DNA from 3 places in the Vibrio lentus genome. Region 1 is predicted to be linked to each of the others. Evidence: predicted binding sites of a transcription regulator. Region 1 holds the regulator's gene; each other region holds the start of a gene.
The links. The regulator MetJ, encoded in region 1, represses methionine synthesis genes. The targets are predictions, from matches to a motif close to TTAGACNTNTANANGTCTAA.
Positions count from the first base shown of each region.

Region 2: a site for MetJ is predicted at 1,821-1,840, ahead of metE (5-methyltetrahydropteroyltriglutamate--homocysteine S-methyltransferase). Genes of this name have one in related genera too.
Region 3: a site for MetJ is predicted at 2,446-2,465, ahead of metK (methionine adenosyltransferase). Genes of this name have one in related genera too.

Region 1 covers NZ_JAUFQE010000002.1:2,783,924-2,788,907, reverse strand. Annotated here, with positions in the region: gene priA (primosomal protein N') at 1-436, opposite strand, end outside; gene rpmE (50S ribosomal protein L31) at 768-986, shown strand; gene QWZ07_RS21030 (malic enzyme-like NAD(P)-binding protein) at 1,322-2,611, shown strand; gene metJ (met regulon transcriptional regulator MetJ) at 2,790-3,110, opposite strand; gene QWZ07_RS21020 (O-succinylhomoserine (thiol)-lyase) at 3,319-4,500, shown strand; gene QWZ07_RS21015 (bifunctional aspartate kinase/homoserine dehydrogenase II) at 4,503-4,984, shown strand, end outside.
Region 2 covers NZ_JAUFQE010000002.1:1,724,998-1,729,981, reverse strand. Annotated here, with positions in the region: gene QWZ07_RS16140 (HI_1241 family integral membrane domain) at 1-349, shown strand, start outside; gene QWZ07_RS16135 (DUF4250 domain-containing protein) at 482-682, shown strand; gene QWZ07_RS16130 (LysR substrate-binding domain-containing protein) at 838-1,749, opposite strand; gene metE (5-methyltetrahydropteroyltriglutamate--homocysteine S-methyltransferase) at 2,028-4,376, shown strand; gene QWZ07_RS16120 (GspS/AspS pilotin family protein) at 4,483-4,878, opposite strand; gene QWZ07_RS16115 (YciI family protein) at 4,880-4,984, opposite strand, start outside.
Region 3 covers NZ_JAUFQE010000002.1:2,592,281-2,597,264, reverse strand. Annotated here, with positions in the region: gene QWZ07_RS19950 (DUF2189 domain-containing protein) at 15-812, opposite strand; gene metK (methionine adenosyltransferase) at 1,180-2,334, opposite strand; gene tkt (transketolase) at 2,712-4,706, shown strand; gene epd (erythrose-4-phosphate dehydrogenase) at 4,921-4,984, shown strand, end outside.

The sequences.
Region 1 (4,984 bases):
GCATGTGCATTACTTTGGCTTGTTTGACTGCGCGACCAAAGCCTTGCATTAGTTGATCTCTACCTGATGGGGTTAGTTGCCATTCGACAAGCGTTGCGAAATCGGCAGCTTTGCCTTTTCGTAAAGCGCTAGGCAGAGCGTTAGCCAAAGTTTCGCCAAGAGGGTACTGATAGAATTGACTGCACCATACCAAGAGTGAGTAGACCGATTCAGGCCAAACGGGTTGGTTGTCTAATAAGGCTTTAATAGGTTTGAGCTTGTCGAGATCGAATTCTGATTCGTTAACCAGAGCCGTCACGATACCGGTTAAGGTTTGTCGTCCAAAAGGCACAGAAACTCGACCGCCAATAATCGGAAATAGGTGGCTAGGAATCTTGTAATCGAACTGCTTGTCGAGTGGAACAGGCAGTGCCACACGGGCAATCATTGGACGCATAAAGGGACGGCTTTATCTGAGTTGACGAGAGCGAACAGTCTAATGGATAAGGGCGTTAAATTCGAGGAGCAGTTTAGATGACAGAGCTTACTTGAGGCTTGAATGCTACTGGAGCCAGAAAATAACGCTTAATAGAGGGTTTAAGGACTGTGTTGGTGAAAAATGTATCAAATCAGTTGATCCTACCTCACAGATTCATTACTATACTGCGCCTTAAAGGTATGGCTTTATCGCTTTTTAGTGATGCTGCGGTGTCTTTATTTTATTTTTTAACAACGTGTGGTGTCCGGCTTAGAATCGGATGGCGACACGGCCTAATTGAGGTTATCCCATGAAAGCTGGAATCCACCCAGAATACAAAGCAGTAACAGCAACTTGTTCTTGCGGCAACACATTCGAATTCAACTCTACTCTAGGTAAAGATGGTATTCACCTAGACGTATGTGACAAATGTCACCCATTCTACACTGGTAAGCAACGTATCGTAGATACAGGCGGCCGTGTAGATCGCTTTAACAAGCGTTTCGGTGCTCTTTCTAGCAAGAAGTAATTCTCGCTATTTAGACATGAAAAAGGACACTTCGGTGTCCTTTTTTGTTGCCTGAAATTTGAGAAACCCCTGACTTTAATAACACTCTTCGCTTATCTCGACGATAGGCTGTCGATTTGAGTTTAGCTCCAACACTTTCCCCCTGAATTACTCCTCCCTAGAAATCCGCTCGAAAGTTCAACAAGCGATAGTAATTTCAACTGCTCACTGGTCTTATTAGTAGTGAAATCTCGTTTTTTAATGAGACAGAGGCTTTAACCACCTAGGAACTTTGAAGTACATCTATTAACATGAACAAGATCCCCCAAATAATAATATCCTAGGAACCTACACCTATGTCTGAAGACAGCCGCCAAGATCAATCCTCTCAAGAATTATCGCCTCAAGAACGATTCCGTCAGCAAGCTCTTGATTATCATGAGTTCCCAATTCCAGGCAAAATTGCCGTAGCACTGACGAAGCCTGCAAACTCTGCAGAAGATCTAGCACTTGCATACAGCCCAGGCGTGGCTGAGCCTGTTCGCGAGATCGCACAGAACGTTGATAACGTCTATAAATACACAGGTAAGGGCAACATGGTTGCTGTTATCTCTAACGGTACTGCGATTCTTGGCCTAGGTAACCTTGGTCCTATTGCTTCTAAACCTGTAATGGAAGGTAAAGCGCTACTGTTTAAGCGTTTTGCTGGTTTAGATTCTATCGATATTGAAGTAAAACACCGCACAATCGATGAGTTCGTTGATACGGTTGCGAATATCGCAGATACATTCGGTGGTATTAACCTAGAAGACATCAAAGCACCAGATTGTTTTGAGATTGAACGTCGCCTGATCGAGCGTTGTGATGTACCTGTATTCCACGATGACCAACACGGTACTGCGATTGTAACGGCAGCGGGTATGCTGAACGCGATCGAACTTCAGGGTAAGAAACTTGAAGAGTGTAAGATCGTTTGTTTAGGTGCTGGCGCAGCGGCTGTAGCATGTATGGAGCTACTGATTAAGTGTGGCGCTCAGCGCGAGAAGATCTACATGCTTGACCGTAAAGGTGTGATCCACACTCGTCGTGATGACCTAAACGAATACAAAGCGTTGTTCGCAAACAACACTGATAAGCGCACACTTGAAGATGTTATCGAAGGCGCTGATCTGTTCTTGGGTGTATCGGGTCCTAACCTATTACCAGCTGAAGCACTAACGCTGATGGCTGATAAGCCAGTCGTGTTTGCATGTTCAAACCCAGATCCAGAGATCAAGCCTGAGCTTGCTCACGAGGTTCGTTCTGACCTAATTATGGGTACAGGCCGTAGTGATTACCCTAACCAAGTAAACAACGTACTTTGTTTCCCATTCATTTTCCGTGGTGCACTCGATGTGCGTGCAAGCGAAATCAATGATGAGATGAAGCTAGCTGCAGTTAAGGCGATTCGTGAGTTAGCAAAAGAAGAAGTTCCAGCTGAAGTTCTAGCCGCTGCGGGTGAGACTGCATTGGAGTTTGGTACAGGTTACATCATTCCTAAGCCAATGGACCCACGTCTACTTCCTCGCGTTGCAAAAGCTGTTGCGGAAGCGGCGGTTGAGTCTGGCGTTGCTCGTATTGAGATGCCTGCTAACTATATGGCTTAATAGCTTATTATAGCGGTCGCTCTATTGAGCGAAAAAGAATAATAAAAAACCGACCCATTAGGAGTCGGTTTTTTTATGTCTATCATTCACTGCGCAGTCATAGAGGGCATAGTGGTTGATGTGACAAATAGGGTTCAGTTATCGCGAATCAATATTGAAGGCAGTGACTGAGTTGTTTTTATTCTTCGTCAAACGCTTCGAACTCGATACCCATCTCTGTCATCAGTTTTTTCACTTCAGTAGGGATATCGTCTGGACGGTCTTTACGAAGGTCTTCATCCGTTGGTAGTGGTTGGCCTGTGTACGCATGTAGAAAGGCTTCGCACAGTAGCTCACTGTTTGTTGCATGGCGTAGGTTATTAATCTGGCGGCGAGTACGCTCGTCAGTAAGAACCTTTAACACTTTTAGAGGGATAGAAACTGTAATTTTCTTTACTTGTTCGCTTTTCTTTCCATGCTCAGCATATGGGCTTATGTATTCACCATTCCAGTCGGCCATTGCGTACCTTCATCACTTTAGTTGTTAGAATAAATTAATAGTGGTGATTTTAGCGGGATTTACTGCCATAAGCAAAGACATATGGACGTCTAGAAGTGTTGACGTCTCACGTTTATGAAAGTAAAGTGAATAACATATATCTAACACAGCCGCAAAATGCCGACAAGCAGCTGTGATTCTCAGACGCAAAACTTGTAAGGAAGCACCTATGAGCAGCCGGAAGCCAGCAACCATCGCAGTACGTACTGGCATCGAGTCAGACACGCAACACCATGCCGTTGTCCCACCTATTTATCTTTCGACTAACTATGGGTTTCCCGCTTTTGGTGAAGTGCCAAAGTATGATTATACCCGCTCTGGTAACCCAAACCGTGGTTTATTAGAAACGGCACTGTTTGAACTTGAGTCTGGTAAAGGCGCGGTTGTCACTAACTGTGGTACTTCGGCACTTAACTTATGGGTTTCTGCTTTCTTAGGTGGCGATGATCTTATTATCGCACCGCACGACTGCTACGGCGGCACTTACCGTCTGTTTAATACACGCTCACTTAAAGGTGACTTCAAAGTTCTGTTTGTTGATCAATCGGATCAAGCCGCGCTGGATGCAGCGATCGCGCTTAAGCCAAAGTTGATCTTAATTGAAACACCATCGAATCCATTGGTTCGTGTGGTTGATATTGCAGAAACTTGCCGCAAAGCGAAAGAAGTGGGTGCTCTGGTTGCTGTCGACAACACGTTTTTGACGCCTGTGTTCCAAAAGCCTTTAGAGCTGGGTGCTGATTTTGTTATCCACTCAACCACCAAGTACATCAATGGACACTCAGATGTTATTGGTGGCGTTGTGGTCACGAAAACTGAAGAACACGCTGAAGAGTTAGCATGGTGGGGCAACTGTATTGGTGCAACCGGCACACCATTTGATAGCTATATGACTCTACGTGGTATTCGTACGCTAGGTGCGCGTATGCGTGTTCACGAAGAAAGCTCACGTGAAATTCTGACGGCTCTGCAACAACAAGATCTGGTGGGTACAATTTACCACCCAAGCCTTCCTGAACATCCGGGTCACGAGATCGCGAAGAAACAGCAGTTGGGCTTTGGTTCCATGCTGAGCTTTGAGTTTGCGGGCTCTTTTGAAGCACTTAAATATTTTGTCGATAAGTTAGAGCTATTTTCTTTGGCTGAATCACTGGGTGGTGTTGAAAGCTTGATTTGTCACCCTGCGTCGATGACTCACCGTGCGATGGGCGAAGAAGCTCTAGCAGAAGCGGGTGTTTCTCAACAACTACTGCGCCTTTCTGTTGGTCTTGAAGATGCAGAAGACCTCATCGACGATCTCAAGCAAGCTTTCGAAAGAACGCAACGCTTTATCGCTGAAGGGGAGGGTTAATAATGGCAACCTTTCGCCAGCTACATAAATTTGGTGGCAGCAGTTTAGCGAATCCTGAATGTTACCAACGCGTGGTCAACATTCTTAGAGAATACTCATCAGCAACGGATTTAGTCGTTGTATCAGCAGCGGGTAAAACAACCAACCGTTTGATTGAGTTTGTTGAAGCGCTCGACAAAGATGGCCGCATTGCTCATGAATGCCTACAAACCCTTCGTCAGTTCCAGCTTGAACTGATTGAAGCACTGCTTGAAGGCGAAGCCGCTTCTCAACTAACGGCAACCATCCAACAAGAATTTACCGCTTTGGGTGAGCTCACTGCTCCCTTGAGCGAAGCACAAAAAGCGCAAGTGCTGGGTCATGGCGAGATTTGGTCTTCACGTTTGTTGGCGACTTTGTTGTGCCAGCATGACTTACAAGCGGTTGCTCAAGACGCTCGTGCCTTTTTGCGTGCAGAAGCGGGGGCTCAGCCTGAAGTTGACCG
Region 2 (4,984 bases), 1.1 Mb from region 1:
CACTACTGTGTTGTTGGTGGCTTTACTGGGTGCTTCTTTCGGACATTTACTGCTGACTATCGCAAGAACGCGCTTACAAGCATTTCATCGCGTTCTGCCTGTTGTGGGCGTATTAAGTGGCATGCTGGTGGTGTTGGCGACAGTGATTAACGTTTATTCACTGTCTGAAGCGCAACTAGAACCTGTTATTTCAACCTTGTTGTTTAGCTTTGCTTTGCTTATCTCTTCTATCGTGGTTTGGTGTTGGCATTTGCTGTTTGTCAAAACACCTGAGAAGTTGCAGTTAACGATAGCATTGCTGATGTTGTTAGCGTCAGTGATTGGCTTAACACCGGTTTGGGCGTTGTAAGAGGTTGTCGAGCTTGCGAAACTTTTAGTCGATAAAATCCGTGCTAGCGAAAGAAGTGTGATCTGTTTTTAAGCATGCGGCTGGTAAGCGTTCTAAACTTAATTCTAATCGTGTGTTCGTTAGGAGTTCAGGATGGATTTAAGCAACGTCAAAGGTTTCGATAGCATTATCTTGCTCGGGATCGTCAACGAAAAGCTTCGTTTGGAATGCGATAGTTTTGAAGAGCTGGTCAGCATGTATGAAATGGATATAGAAAGTGTCGTCGGTAAGCTCGATATGCTTGGCTATCAATACGACCCACTGACGAATCAGTTCAAGTCTTACTCAAGATAAGCTCACAATGAGAGTTTCTTCTATCGTGAATTAACACTCATTGCCTGTTGTCGGTATTGGTAATAAAAAAGTCACAGATAACCTGTGACTTTTTTGTTTCTGGCGCATACCTATCTGGTTCAACGCATGCATAAACTAACCCAACAACGAGTCTCTTAAACGACCTCAATCCCATCTAGGTGGCTCTTACTCTGCTGTCTTGCCGTGCTAAAGAAAGCCTGCAGATAACGTTTGTCTTTCTCTGAGTTTCTTACCGCAGCAAACAATCGTCTTGAAAGTCCGTTGCCCAATGGTTTACTGGCGATTAACCCTTGTCTTGAAAACTCACTGATCGCCCAATTAGGTAAGGCTGCAACCCCTAGACCTGCTGATACCATCTGCACCAACATCAATGTGTTGTCTGCCTGTTTCCATTTTTTAGGCTCTACGCCTGCCGGCTGCAAAAAGTGCTTCACAACATCAAGACGCTGCTTTTGAACTGGATAAGAGAGCATCGTGATATCGCTAAGATCTTGCGGATCGATACTTGGCTTTTCCGCCAAAGGGGAGTTAATAGCGGTGATTAAACGCATTTCAAAATCAAAGAGCGGTTCGTAATGGACCTCTGAACGCGGCTGAATGTCTGAGGTGATCACCAAGTCCAATTCCCCAGCCATCAAAGCCGGTAAAGGTTCAAAGCCAAACCCTGACGAGAAATCTAGGGTCACGCTTGGCCAAGCAACTTGGTACTCCTTCAAAGCGGGCATTAACCATTGGAAGCAGGAGTGACATTCGATCGCCATGTGCAATCGCCCATTCACATCCTCTTTCAGGCTCGCGAGTTCGTTCTCTGCTTTGGCAATTCTTGGTTGTATCTCATCTGCGAGCTTAAGCAAGATCTCACCCTCAGAGGTGAATTTTACGGGCCTAGTTTTACGCAGGAAAAGCTGACCGCCAATACGAGCCTCAAGGTCTTTCAATTGATGCGAAAGCGCCGACTGAGTCAGGTGAAGAGAGGTTGCGGTCGCAGTCAGTGAGCCGCTGTCTCTCAAGGTGGTCAATGTTCGAAGGTGTTTAAGCTCTATCATGAGTATTCCTCATATTCCCTAAGCCAATTCAATATTTCTTAATAATCACCCTACGGTGTTTTTGCTCTCTTGTAAACGTCTAGATGTCCAGATGGATTTAAACTGTTCATCTTTGGATGATTCAAGATGAATATTATTAATAAACAAGATGAATATTTGGACGTTGTTCATAGATCGGATTAAGGCGATAGTTTAGCCATCCAGACGCCTTTGTAAAAAATGAAATCATCACAGGCAGTCTGACCGGAAATTAAAATTATCGAATAAGGAACAGACTCATGACGACAACAACGCATATTCTTGGTTACCCACGCATCGGTGAAAAACGCGAACTTAAATTTACACTAGAAAAATACTGGCGCGGTGAGATTAACCAATCAGAGCTTAAGCAGCTCGGCAGCGAGCTAAGAAAGCGTAACTGGAATGTACAAACCGACGCGAATCTTAGCTTTGCAACTGCGGGTGACTTTGCATGGTACGACCATGTTCTGACAACGACGCTACTTCTAGGCCATGTTCCCAAGCGTCATGCTGGTGGTTCTGAAGATGAAAAAGCTTTCCCAGATTTAGATACCTTGTTCCGCGTTGGTCGTGGTCAGTCTCAAGTTCAATCTACTTGCTGCGGTGGTACGCATACGTCGAATGATGTCACGAAAGACAGTTCAGCGGCTTCTGACATGACCAAGTGGTTCAACACCAATTACCACTACATTGTTCCTGAGTTCAGTAAAGATGATTCGTTTGAAGTGAGTTGGCCGCAGCTGTTTGACGAAGTGAACGAAGCGATCAAAGCAGGACACAAAGTTAAGCCTGTACTTCTTGGACCACTCTCTTACTTGTACTTAGGCAAAGAAGTAGAAGAGGACTTTGACCGCTTATCTCTACTTCCACGTCTTCTTACCGCTTACCAAGCTATTTTGGCAAAACTCGCTAAGCTGGGTGTTGAGTGGGTTCAAATCGATGAACCCATTCTCTCTCTGGAACTTGAGACTAAGTGGGTAGATTCATTCAAACTGGCTTATCAAGTGATTCAAGGCGATGTAAAACTATTGCTTACCACTTACTTTGATTCGGTGACAGACACGCTAGATAAAATCGTAGAGCTGCCCGTCAACGGCTTACACATCGACTTGGCTGCAGCACCGCAGCAACTTGATGAAGTGGTAAACAAGCTACCGGAAGATTGGGTGCTTTCTGCAGGGGCGATTAACGGTCGTAATGTGTGGCGAGCTGATTTGGCCACGCAACTGGAGCGATTACAGCCAGTGAAAGAGAAGCTAGGAGACAAACTGTGGGTGGCTAGTTCATGTTCTTTGCTGCATAGCCCGGTAGATTTGGAGTTAGAAGATTCGCTCAGCGAAGAAGTGAAGAGTTGGTTTGCTTTCGCGAAACAAAAAGTCACTGAGGTGAGTTTATTGGGGGCCGCGTTAGATGGCGATCATAATGCCATCTTAGCGTGTGAGACGTACAGCCAACCAATTGTTGCTCGTAAGAGCGCGACTCATGTGAATAAGCCTCAGGTACAAGAGCGCCTTAATACCATCACTAAAGCGTTAGCAGAGCGAAGTGCGCCTTATGCAGAACGTGCGGCGCATCAGTCTGAAGTTCTCGGCTTACCGTTGTTACCAACCACAACGATCGGTTCATTCCCACAAACAGGTGAGATCCGAGTTCAGCGTAGTGCTTACCGCACTGGTCAATTGAGTGAAGCGGAATACACCAACGCACTAAAAGGTCACATTGCGGATGCGGTCAAACGTCAGGAAGCCCTTGATTTAGATGTGCTTGTGCATGGTGAAGCTGAGCGTAATGACATGGTGGAATACTTTGCAGAAAACCTAGCCGGCTTCCAAACGACTAAGTTTGGCTGGGTACAAAGTTATGGCTCTCGCTGCGTGAAACCAGCAATCGTTGTTGCGGATATTGAGCGTGAAAAGCCGATGACGGTGGAATGGTCTACCTATGCTCAATCTCTGACTTCAAAGCAGATGAAAGGCATGCTTACAGGGCCTGTCACTATCTTATGTTGGACATTCCCGCGTGAAGATATCTCACGTAAAGAGATCACCAATCAATTGGCGTTTGCGCTGCGTGATGAAGTGTCGGATTTACAAGACGCAGGCATTAACATTATTCAAATTGATGAGCCTGCTATTCGCGAAGGCTTGCCACTGAAAAAGCGTGACCATGCCGAATATTTAGAGTGGGCAGTGGATGCTTTTAAGATTTCAGCAGCGAGTGCCAAGCCTGAGACTCAGATCCACACCCACATGTGTTACAGCGAGTTCAACGAGATCATTGATTCAGTGGCCGCGCTAGATGCCGATGTGATTACCATTGAGACTTCTCGTTCGAACATGGAACTGCTGAAAGCGTTTGAAGAGTTCAACTACCCGAATGCGATTGGCCCCGGTGTTTACGATATTCACTCGCCGAACATTCCTTCAGAAGAGTGGATTGTGGATTTACTTAAGAAAGCCGCAGAAAAAATCCCAGCAGAACGTTTGTGGGCGAACCCAGATTGTGGATTAAAGACGCGTAACTGGGCAGAGACAGAAGCCGCACTAACTAACTTAGTTTCGGCGACTAAGACACTGCCTAAAGAGTGGGAAGCCTCAGAAGCTTGAGCATAACTAATACTAGGGTTTGATTACCCGCTAATCCACGATGAACTACAAAAAAGGCCTCGCAAATGCGAGGCCTTTCTGTTTAATGCTTGCTCGAATATCGAATCTAGCTGCTGCTCTGGCAAGTATCTTTGCTGATCAGCTTCTCAACCATCAATTGTCCGCGAGTGTTGCGAATCTTGATGTTGTAAGCCAAGCCCATGTCTAGGTTTGCTCTTACTTCTGAGTTGGTGCAGTAGCTATTCACACTCATATCGACAACTTGGTTTAAAGGCTTAGCACCTTTTGCATCTTGGTTGTAGATCATCATGATCTCAATCACGGTGTTTTTCGCAAGTACACGCATGACTGACAGTGGGCCATATTCAATCGGCAGGCCTGCAGATAAAACGCCAGCACGGTGCTGCGCCATCATTTCAAGCTGTCTTTGTTTGTCTTGCTCGCTTGAAGCACAGCCTGCAAGCAGAACCGCTGCCAGTGAGCCAATAATCCATTTTTTCACGTTAAAATACTTTCTTGAATGGTTTTACAATGACGTTTTGGTAGACGCCAGCATCAATGTACGGGTCTGCGTCGGCCCATGCTTGTGCGTCTTCTAAAGAGTTGAA
Region 3 (4,984 bases), 190 kb from region 1:
GATCGTGAAACGATTTAAACGTGATGTTTCTTTTTGATGACTTCGTGGTAAGCATGCCATGTTCCGTAGCCAAGTAATGGCATCGTTACAATCATACCCACACCGTAGGTCGCGAAGCCGACTAAGATACCAGTACCAATGATACCAGCCCAAACGACCATCGCAGGGATGTTTGATTTAACAGCGTTGAAGCTAGTAAAAATCGCACTCATTACATCTACACGTCTCTCCATCATTAGTGGAATTGAAAATGCTGAGATACTAAATATCAGGCTAGCGATAACAAAACCAATCACAGATCCTGTAATTAAGAAGGGAGCAAATTCGGTCAATGGTGCACCTTGTACTGAAGGGTAAAGTGCGTGCAATAATGCTGCGATACGCATCCAGAATATCATCGCGACCATTAATACAATCGCAAACGCCCATTGGTGGGTTGAGTTCCGTGTGATGGCTTTCATCGAGTGCAGTAGGCTAGCGTTGTGCCCCTTTTCTCTTTCCCAGGCTGCGTCATACAGGCCTAAGGCAAGAAACGGCCCTATTAGCATGTACACAATCAAGCTTGGCATAACGACCAAATGTGTTCCTTGCCATTGGACAAGTTGAACAATTGCGATGGCCGCACCCATAAAGCACAAACCGTAAAATGCGCTGATTAATGGCATTCTCACTAAGTCATGCAGTGCAAGCGATAACCAATGGAATGGGGCGGATATGCTTACTTGGTTACAAGGAATAGTGCGAGCATAATCCTGATCGCTGACCTTGTGTTTCTTATCGTTCAGTTCGGATGGGTGTACAGTACGAGGCATATATCCCCCTAGTTAAATAACGTCCTAGTTATAGTTCCATAAAGCTCAGTATTGCGATCATATGAGGATTATGGTGTTGAGCTAAAATGCTCTTTTTCGTCCCAGTTATTGTTCTAGCGTGCATTTAACGAGAGCTATCAGACTGAATTACTTTGAGTTAAATGTGAGCTTGATCGCCTAGGAGTTACCTTAACTATTGTCAGTAGTGTTCGAAAACACAAATTATCGGTGGGTTTTTATACTAAGTGGTTAACGGTAAAGAAGACTTGGGCAGGGTGTTCTAGCAAGGAAAGGTTTGGTAAGTGCATAAAAATAAAGCCCTTACTAAGCAGTAAGGGCTTTAAAGAAACAAATCGCAGTGGCTAAATTATTTTAGGCCAGCGAAGTCCGCAAGGATTGCTGCTTTGTCAGTCGCTTCCCAAGGGAACTCTTCACGACCGAAGTGGCCGTATGCAGCAGTCTGCTTGTAGATAGGCTGAAGAAGGTTCAGCATCTCTTGAAGACCGTATGGACGTAGGTCGAAGTTTTGACGAACTGCTTCAATGATGATTTCGTGAGCTACTTTCTCAGTACCAAACGTTTCAACCATGATAGATGTTGGATCTGCAACACCGATAGCGTAAGACAATTGAATCTCACAACGGTCAGCCATACCAGCAGCAACGATGTTTTTCGCAACGTAACGAGCTGCGTAAGCTGCAGAACGGTCAACTTTTGATGGATCTTTACCAGAGAATGCACCGCCACCGTGACGAGCTGCGCCGCCGTAGGTATCAACGATGATCTTACGACCGGTTAGACCACAGTCACCCATTGGGCCACCGATTACGAAACGGCCGGTTGGGTTGATGAAGAAGTTAGTGTCTTTGTTGATCCACTCAGCAGGAAGTACTGGCTTGATGATCTCTTCCATTACCGCTTCACGTAGGTCAGGTGTTGTTACTGAATCACAGTGTTGAGTTGAAAGAACCACTGCGTCGATACCAACAATCTTACCTTGGTCGTATTGGAACGTAACTTGAGATTTCGCATCTGGGCGAAGGAAGTCAAGCTTGCCGCTCTTACGTACTTCAGCTTGCTTCTTAACAAGAAGGTGAGAATAAGTAATTGGAGCTGGCATTAGGATTGGTGTTTCGTTAGTCGCGTAACCAAACATGATACCTTGGTCGCCTGCGCCTTGATCTTTAGGATCGGCTTTATCAACACCTTGGTTGATGTCTGGAGACTGCTTACCAATTGTGTTTAGTACTGCACAAGAGTCAGCGTCAAAGCCCATATCAGAATGAACGTAACCAATTTCACGAACTGTTTCACGAGTGATTTCTTCGATATCAACCCATGCAGACGTTGTTACTTCACCGCCAACCATAACCATGCCGGTTTTTACGTAAGTCTCACAAGCAACACGTGCTTTTGGATCTTGTTCCAAGATGGCATCAAGAACAGCATCAGAGATTTGGTCTGCAATTTTATCTGGATGGCCTTCTGAAACAGATTCAGAAGTGAATAGGTGCTTAGCCATGAGAGCTCCACTTTTAGTTTAGTTTTTAGTTGCAAATAGTTAAATGCAAATAATTTTAGGCGTCGCAAGCTAGGAAGCGCCGCCATTAAATACAGTATATTTTGTAGGTGTTTCTACATCTAGACGGCTATTCTAAATTCCAGCGGTCGAATTACAAGCTCTTTTTTATGATATGTCATAACTAAACGTTTGCGTATCGGTCGAGATAACGCATTGCTAAGTGATGTAAATGTTCGAAAATTGCGAAAAGTGACCGTTAAAATGCCAGTAAAACGTTTGCAGTCGCTAAAGTCGTTTGAGAGAATACCCGCGCTAATAAAAATGAAAACTTTAGCATCAATCTCTTTTTTAAATCGCTTATGTACTCAGGAGCAGACATGCCTTCTCGTAAAGATCTAGCCAATGCAATTCGCGCACTTAGCATGGATGGCGTTCAACAAGCAAATTCAGGCCACCCTGGCGCACCTATGGGTATGGCTGACATCGCTGAAGTTCTTTGGCGTGGTCACTTGAACCACAACCCAGCAAACCCAGAGTGGGCTGACCGAGACCGTTTTATTCTGTCTAACGGCCATGGTTCAATGTTGATTTACTCTCTGCTTCATCTTGCAGGTTACGAGCTTTCAATTGAAGACCTGAAAAACTTCCGTCAACTGCACTCTAAGACTCCAGGTCACCCAGAGTACGGTTACGCTCCTGGTATCGAAACAACGACGGGTCCTCTAGGCCAAGGCATCACCAATGCTGTTGGTATGGCGATGGCTGAAAAATCATTGGCTGCACAGTTCAACAAAGAAGGCCACGACATCGTCGATCACTTCACTTATGCGTTCATGGGTGATGGTTGTCTGATGGAAGGTATTTCTCACGAAGCATGTTCTCTAGCGGGTACGCTAGGTCTTGGTAAGCTGGTTGCTTTCTGGGATGACAACGGCATCTCTATCGATGGCGAAGTTGAAGGTTGGTTCTCTGACGATACACCTAAGCGTTTTGAAGCTTACGGCTGGCACGTAATCCCAGCAGTTGATGGTCACGACGCTGACGCTATCAATGCTGCTATTGAAGCAGCTAAAGCGGATCCTCGTCCAACACTTATCTGTACTAAAACTATCATCGGTTTTGGTTCTCCAAACAAAGCGGGTACGCACGACTGTCACGGTGCTCCACTAGGCGCTGATGAAATTACAGCAACTAAAGCGGCACTTGGTTGGGAACACGGTCCTTTCGAAATTCCAGCTGATATCGCAGCTGAGTGGAATGCGAAAGAAGCAGGCGCAGCGAAAGAAGCAGCGTGGAATGCTAAGTTTGACGCATACGCAGCGGCTCACCCTGAGCTAGCAGCAGAATTCAAACGTCGTACAAACGGCGAACTACCAGCTGAGTGGGAAGAGAAAGCAAACGCAATCATTGCTGACCTTCAAGCTAACCCAGCTAACATCGCTTCACGTAAAGCGTCTCAAAATGCTCTAGAAGCGTTCGGTGCTATGCTACCTGAATTCATGGGCGGCTCTGCTGACCTTGCGCCTTCTAACCTGACTATGTGGTCTGGCTCTAAGTCGCTTGAAACAAATGACTTTTCTGGTAACTACATCCACTACGGTGTACGTGAATTCGGTATGACGGCTATTATGAACGGTATCGCTCTGCACGGTGGTTTCGTACCATACGGCGCGACGTTCCTAATGTTTATGGAATACGCACGTAACGCAATGCGTATGGCTGCTCTGATGAAAATTCAGAACATCCAAGTTTACACGCACGATTCGATCGGCCTAGGCGAAGATGGTCCTACTCACCAACCGGTTGAACAGATCGCATCTCTACGTCTAACTCCAAACATGAGCACATGGCGTCCATGTGACCAAGTTGAGTCTGCTGTTGCTTGGAAACTGGCAATCGAACGTAAAGATGGTCCTTCTGCACTTATCTTCTCTCGTCAAAACCTTGCACAACAAGATCGTGACGCTGAGCAAGTGGCAAACATCGCTAAGGGTGGTTACATCCTGAAAGATTGCGAAGGCAAACCAGAGCTTATCCTTATCGCGACTGGTTCTGAAGTTGAACTAGCGGTTAGCGCTGCTGCTGAACTAACAGCTGAAGGCAAGAAAGTACGCGTAGTTTCTATGCCTGCAACTGACGCATTCGACAAGCAAGACGCGCAGTACCGTGAGTCTGTACTTCCATCTGACGTTACAGCTCGTATCGCTGTTGAAGCTGGCATTGCTGACTTCTGGTACAAGTACGTTGGCTTCGGTGGCAAGATCATTGGTATGACAACGTTCGGCGAATCTGCACCAGCAGGCGAGCTGTTCAAGATGTTCGGTTTCACTACTGAAAACGTAGTAAATACAGCGAAAGAGCTTTTAGCTTAATCATTGATTGCTAGCCTAGTGTTAACAGTAAAATGAAAGAAAAAACCGAGCGTAGAGCTCGGTTTTTTGTATCTGGGATTTGTTTTCTCCTAGACTAATCCTTACAAGCAGCAGATCAATCTGTCATGAGTAAACTGAGTTATTCAAGTAATGCCTTTTAGGTAGGATTCAGTTATCATCTGTTGCACGAAATTTTGGTTAGATGTACGGAACTATGCTAAAAGTCGCGATAAACGGATTTGGACGAATAGGGCGTAATGTATTACGCGCTGTCTATG